2 regions of the Mesorhizobium sp. M7A.F.Ce.TU.012.03.2.1 genome follow, and region 1 is predicted to be linked to the other one. Evidence: riboswitches for the same ligand, from Rfam matches in the RefSeq annotation. Region 1 holds a riboswitch; the other holds the start of a gene.

Region 1 (3,386 bases):
CCTCGACGCCGACGTTCTCGACCGCTTCAAGGCCGCTGGCGATGGCTGGCAGACCCGCATGAACGAAGTGCTGCGCAAGGCGGTCGGCCTGTAATCCTGTGACGACGCTCGCGCGCGCTACCTGGCCTTCAGCGCCTGCGCGATGTCCTCGAGCAGATCGTCGGTGTCCTCCAGCCCAACCGAAAGTCTGAGCGTGCCCGGCCCGATGCCGAGCTCGGCGCGCGCCTCGTCGCTCAAATTCTTATGCGTCGTCGTCGCCGGATGGGTGATCAGGCTCTTGGCGTCACCGAGATTGTTGGAGATCAAGACGATGTCGAGCGCGTTCTGCAAGGCGAAGGCCGCCTGCTTGCCGCCCTTGACGTCGAGGCAGATCAGCGTCGAGCCGCCCGACATCTGCTTCTTGACGATGTCGGCCTGCGGATGGTCGGCCCGCCCGGGATAGATGACGCGGGCGATTTCCGGCCGCTCGGCCAGGAAATCCGCGATCCGGCCGGCACTTTCCGTCTGCTGGCGCACACGAAGCGGCAGCGTCTCCAGGCCCTTCAGCAGCGTCCAGGCGTTGAACGGCGACAGGCTTGGACCGGTATGGCGGAAATAATCGTGCAGGTTCTCGTCGATCCACTTCTTGTCCGACAGGATGACGCCGCCGAGACAGCGCCCCTGGCCGTCTATGTGCTTGGTCGCCGAATAGACGACGATATGGGCGCCGAGCTGCAAGGGCTTCTGCTGCAGGGGCGTGGCGAAGACATTGTCGACGATCAGCCTTGCGCCGATCGAATTGGCAAGCGAGGCGACAGCGGCGATATCGACCACTTCCAGCGTCGGATTGGTCGGGCTTTCCAGGAAGAACAGCTTGGTGTTCGGCTTGACCGCCTTTTCCCAGTTGGCGATGTCGGTGCCGTCGACCAGCGTCGCCTCGATGCCGTATCTCGGCGCCAGCGTCTCGACCACCCAGCGGCAGGAGCCGAACAGCGCACGTGCCGCCACGATATGGTCGCCGGCCTTGGCGCTGCACAGAAGGGCGGCCGTCACCGCCGCCATGCCCGACGCGGTGGCGCGCGCGTCTTCGGCGCCTTCCAGGGCGCACATGCGTTTTTCGAACATGTCGACGGTCGGATTGGCGTAGCGCGAATAGATGAAGCCCGGTTCCTCACCCTTGAAACGGGCTTCGGCGGCCTGCGCCGTTTCGTAGACATAGCCCTGGGTGAGGTAGATCGCTTCCGACGTTTCGCCGAAACCGGAACGCAGCGTTCCGCTGTGCACGAGTGCCGTCTGAGGCTTCCAGTTGTGCTTCTTGGTGCTCATCGCTTTTCTTCCAGACACAAAAAAACCGGCCGCGAAAGTCGCAACCGGTCCATACGGCCTTGCGGCCCGACGGTCCTTTAGCGACTTGTTTAACGTGGCTGCAAGCCGACCGGCCAAATCACCACGGGATAACGACCCTTTAGACCCGCGCCACGCTTGCGTCAATTGCCGGCTTCATTAAGAGGTTTGTACCAAGCAGGTTCCGCAAAAGTGTTCCACGGTTTTGCGACCAGAACCTGCGACAAGAAAAACGTCTGACCTAGGAGTGGAGCCTTGCGGCAGACAGGCATTCTTCCCGATCAGGACATATCGGCGCTGTTCCAGTCCGGCGCGCTGAAGTCGGCGCGTGCGCTCGACGCCGACCAGATCCAGCCGGCCAGTCTCGATCTCAGGCTCGGCGACAAGGCCTGGCGGGTGCGGGCCTCCTTCCTGCCCGGCCCCAACCACAAGGTCTCGGAAAAGCTCGACCGGCTGCAGCTGCACGAGATCAGTCTTGCCGAGGGCGCGGTGCTGGAGACCGGCTGCGTCTATATCGTGCCCTTGCTTGAAAGCCTGGCATTGCCGGCTGATATTTCGGCCTCGGCCAATCCGAAGAGCTCGACCGGGCGGCTTGACATCTTCACCCGGGTTATGACCGATCGCGGCCACGAGTTCGACAAGATCGCTGCCGGCTATCACGGCCCGCTGTTTCTGGAAGTCAGCCCCCGCACCTTCCCGATCGTCGTGCGCACCGGCTCACGCCTGTCGCAAATCCGCTTCCGCACCGGCAATGCGCTGCTCTCCGAAGTCGAGCTGCACGCCCTGCATCGCGCCGAGATGCTGGTCGCTACCGAGCCGCCGAACATTTCCGGCGGCGGCATCGCGCTGTCGATTGACCTCAACGGCGACCAAAACGGCCTGGTCGGCTACCGCGGCAAGCATCACACCGGCCTCGTCGATGTCGACAAGCGCGCCGCGCAGGAAGTCGTCGACTTCTGGGAGCCGATCCACAAGAGCGGCGCCGGCGAACTGGTGCTCGATCCCGACGAGTTCTACATCCTCGTCAGCCAGGAGGCGGTGCACGTGCCGCCGCTCTACGCCGCCGAGATGACGCCCTTCGATCCGCTGGTCGGCGAATTCCGCGTCCATTATGCCGGCTTCTTCGATCCGGGCTTCGGCCACTCCGCGTCCGGCGGCACCGGCAGCCGGGCGGTGCTGGAGGTGCGCAGCCACGAAGTGCCGTTCATCCTCGACCACGGCCAGATCGTCGGCCGGCTGGTCTACGAGCATATGCTGAAGCGGCCGCAGGCGCTCTATGGCACCGATCTCGGTTCCAACTATCAGGCGCAGGGTCTGAAGCTGTCCAAGCATTTTCGCGCCGCGCGCTGACCCCCATTGCCCCAAGGCAAAATACTTGCCTGTACCGGCTCGCCATGCTTGGCTGCCTTGCCGCCCGTCAAGCTGGCGGCGTTCAAGGGGAACCAAGAAAATGCGATTTTCGAAATGGGTCATATCGGCGGCAGGCGCTGCCATGCTGGCAACACTGGCCGGCTCTCTGTCGGTGCAGGCGGCGGAGAAAATCAAGATCGGCACCGAGGGCGCCTATCCGCCGTTCAACACCATTACCGCCGACGGCAAGGTCGAAGGCTTCGACATCGACATCGCCAATGCGCTGTGCGCGCAGATGAAGGTCGAATGCGAGATCGTCACCCAGGATTGGGACGGCATTATTCCCGCTTTGCAGGCCAAGAAGTTCGACGCCATCATCGCCTCGATGAGCATCACCGAGGAGCGCAAGAAGCAGGTCGCCTTCACCAACAAATACTATACGACACCGCTGGCTCTGGTGGCGCCGAAGGACAGCGACCTGACCTCGACCGAACCGGCGGCGCTTGCCGGCAAGACGGTCGGCGCCCAGGCTTCGACCACGCAGGCCGACTATGCCCAGAATGAATATGGCAAGGCGGGCGCGGAGGCCAAACTCTATCCGACCCAGGAAGAGGCGATCACCGACCTGACCAACGGTCGTCTTGACGCCGTGATCTCTGACAAGTTCGTGCTGATGGATTGGCTGAAGAAGGCAAGCGACGGCTGCTGCAAGC
Region 2 (3,386 bases), 2.3 Mb from region 1:
TTTCAGCAGGAACACTGCCTGCTGGCCGAAGAAGTTCCAGAACCACCACGGCATCGACAGGCCGATCTTCTGGCCGTTGGCGTCGAGAGCGGTTGCCTTCTCGACGGTCGCGCCGAGCTCGTCGCACAGATTGACGAAGTCGCGGATGGTGCAGAAGTGGATGTTGGGCGTGTCGTACCAGGAATAGGGCAGGTCCTTGGTCACCGGCATGCGGCCGTTGACGAACAGTGACAGACGCACACGCCAATGGCCGAAATTGGGGAAGGAGACGATGGCGCGATTGCCGATCCTGAGCAGTTCGTCGAGCACCAGCTTCGGGTTGCGGGTGGCCTGCAGCGTCTGCGAGAGGACGACGAAGTCAAAGCCCTTGTCGGGATAGAATTCGAGATCCTTGTCGGCATCGCCCTGGATGACCGAGAGGCCGCGCGCCACGCATTCGTTGACGCCGCGCTGCGACAGCTCGAGCCCACGGCCGTCGACCTGCTTGCTGTCCTGCAGCAATTCGAGCAGCGAGCCGTCGCCCGAGCCGACATCGAGCACGCGCGACTGTGGTGGGATGAGGTTGGCGACGACTTCAAGGTCGACGCGCTGGTCGCGGTTGACGCTCATAGGCCCAGCCCTCTCGCCCTGGCGGCCGAGCCGATGAAGCCGTTGATGGCGGCAAACAGTTCCGGCTCGTCGAGCAGGAATGCGTCGTGGCCGCGGTCGGTCTCGATCTCGACGAAGGATACCGATGCTCCGGCGGCGTTGAGCGCATGCACGATCGAGCGGCTCTCCTCGGTCGGAAAAAGCCAGTCCGAGGTGAACGACACCAGGCAGAAGCGGGTTTTCGTGCCGGCGAAAGCATCGGCCAGCCGGCCGCCATGGTCGGCGGCAAGGTCGAAATAGTCCATCGACCGCGTCATGTAGAGGTAGGAATTGGCGTCGAAGCGATCGACGAAGGTCATGCCCTGGTGGCGCAGATAGCTTTCGATCTGGAAGTCGGCGTCAAAGCCGAAGGTCAGCGCTTCGCGATCCTGCAGATTGCGGCCGAACTTGCGGTGCAGGGCGGCTTCCGACAGGTAAGTGATGTGGGCGGCCATGCGCGCCACCGCCAGGCCCTTTTCCGGGCGTTTACCGTGCTCGAAATATTTGCCGCCATGCCAGTCCGGATCGGCCATGACAGCCTGGCGGCCAACCTCATGAAAGGCGATGTTCTGCGAGGAATGGCGCGCGCCGGTGGCGATCGGCAGCGCCGAGAAGACGCGCTCCGGATAGCTCGACGCCCATTCCAGCACCTGCATGCCGCCCATCGAGCCGCCGAGCACGCAAAACAGTTTCTCGATGCCGAAATGGTCGATCAGCATCTGCTGCGCCCGCACCATGTCGCGAATGGTGATAATGGGCAGGTCAAGCCCGTAGGGCTTGCCGGTGGCGGGATTGGTCGAGGCCGGACCGGTGGACCCAAGGCAACCGCCGATAACGTTGGAGCAGATGACGAAGAAGCGATTGGTGTCGATGATCTTGCCGGGGCCGATCAGCACTTCCCACCAGCCAGGCTTGCCGGTCACCGGATTGGTGCTGGCGACGTGCTGGTCTCCGGTCAGTGCATGGCAGACGAGGATGGCGTTGGAGCGGGCATCGTTCAGCGTGCCGTAGGTCTGGTAGGCGATCTGGAACGGTGACAGCAGCGTGCCGGCGTCCAGCTTGAGCGGCTTGTCGGATCCAAAACGCAAAACCGGGCTCGACGGCTGGTCGACCTCGTTGTTGGTTTTGCGGGCGCGCAGAACGGCCATGACATCCATCTCACACTTTGAGCCCACGCATCGCGCTTGTCGAAAGTCGATGCCGATACGGGTGTCCGGCCGGGGCGGACAACAAAAAACCGGCATTGCAGTCGCAAAGCCGGTTACAGGATGCAAACGGCCCTTTAGCAAGTTGTTTAACGTGGCTGCAAGCCGACCGGCCAAATCACCACGGAAGTTCGCACCCCTTCTAGGGCTGTGGCGCGCCGTCGTCAACGGCCAGCCCTGGGCGATGGCTGTCGCCTCTCGACATTGCAGGCCACGGCTTGTATTTCCGCTGCGGCTTCCCTCAGGAAGCGTTCTCGACGGATTTTGCGACATGAGCCAGACACCGGACCAGGCACGTCCAACCCCGCGTGCGGGCATCATGGACATCGACGCCTATGTGCCGGGCAAGAGCACGGCGCCCGCCGGCGTCGCCAAGGTCCACAAGCTGTCATCAAACGAGAATCCGCTAGGGCCCTCGCCGAAAGCGATCGAAGCCGCGCGCGAGATTGCCGGCAAGCTCGACATCTATCCCGACGGCACCGCCAGGCGGCTGCGCGAAGCGATCGCCGAGGTGCACGGCCTCAACCCGCAGAACATCATCTGTTCCAACGGTTCCGACGAGATTCTCGGCCTGCTGGCGCAGACCTATCTGGCGCCCGGCGACGAGGCCGTCATCACCGAACACGCCTTCATGGTCTACAAGATCTACATCCAGTCGGCGGGTGCCGTTCCGGTGACGATCAAGGAAAGAGACGAGCGCGCCGACATCGACGCCATCCTGGCCGCGGTCACGCCGCGCACCAAGATCGTGTTCCTCGCCAATCCCAACAACCCGACCGGCACCTATGTACCGTTCCAGGAGGTACGCCGGCTGCATGCCACGCTGCCGAAGAACGTGCTTCTGGTGCTCGACGCGGCCTATGCCGAATATGTCCGCCGCAACGACTATGAGGCCGGCATCGAACTGGTCGGCAGCACCGAGAACGTGGTGATGACCCGTACCTTCTCCAAGATCGGCCTGGGTGGCGCGCGGATCGGCTGGATGTATGCGCCGATGCATATCGTCGACGCCATCAACCGCGTGCGCGGTCCCTTCAACGTCAATGCGACGGCGATCGAGGCCGGTATCGCAGCCATCCGCGACCGCGCCCATGTCGAGCGCAGCGTGGCGCACAACGAGACCTGGCTTGCCTGGTTGAGCGAGGAATTCACAAAGCTCGGGCTGCGGGTGACACCCAGCGTCGGCAATTTCATCCTCGTTCACTTTCCCGAGGACGAGAAACATTCCGCAGCGGCGGCGGACGACTATCTGACGGCGCGCGGCTATATATTGCGGCGCGTTTCGGGCTATGGCTTTCCCAACGCGTTGCGCATGACCGTCGGCACCGAAGAGGCCAATCGCGGCGTTGTCGCCGCTCTCACGACATTCCTGAAAAGCTAGAGACCATGACATCACCGATGTTTGAAAAGATCGCGCTGGTCGGCATCGGCCTGATCGGCTCGTCGCTGGCCCGCGTCATCCGCCGCGAAGGGCTGGCCCGTCACGTGGCCATATCAACGCGCAGTGCGGCGACGCTGGCGCGAGCCGAGGAACTCGGGCTGGGCGATAGCTAT

What was found. Region 1 has a riboswitch for S-adenosylmethionine ahead of EJ079_RS02130 (O-succinylhomoserine sulfhydrylase). Riboswitches for the same ligand answer to the same signal wherever they lie in the genome.
Positions count from the first base shown of each region.
Region 2: linked by a shared signal. The riboswitch ahead of EJ079_RS13185 (homoserine O-acetyltransferase) and the one ahead of EJ079_RS02130 (O-succinylhomoserine sulfhydrylase) in region 1 are both predicted to bind S-adenosylmethionine.

Region 1 is NZ_CP034779.1:443,260-446,645, reverse strand. It holds gene EJ079_RS02135 (BrnA antitoxin family protein) at 1-94, shown strand, start outside; gene EJ079_RS02130 (O-succinylhomoserine sulfhydrylase) at 118-1,305, opposite strand; SAM riboswitch at 1,363-1,440, opposite strand; gene EJ079_RS02125 (2'-deoxycytidine 5'-triphosphate deaminase) at 1,579-2,673, shown strand; gene EJ079_RS02120 (ABC transporter substrate-binding protein) at 2,774-3,386, shown strand, end outside.
Region 2 is NZ_CP034779.1:2,731,364-2,734,749, forward strand. It holds gene metW (methionine biosynthesis protein MetW) at 1-609, opposite strand, end outside; gene EJ079_RS13185 (homoserine O-acetyltransferase) at 606-1,775, opposite strand; SAM riboswitch at 1,890-1,967, opposite strand; gene hisC (histidinol-phosphate transaminase) at 2,104-3,213, shown strand; gene EJ079_RS13195 (prephenate/arogenate dehydrogenase family protein) at 3,219-3,386, shown strand, end outside.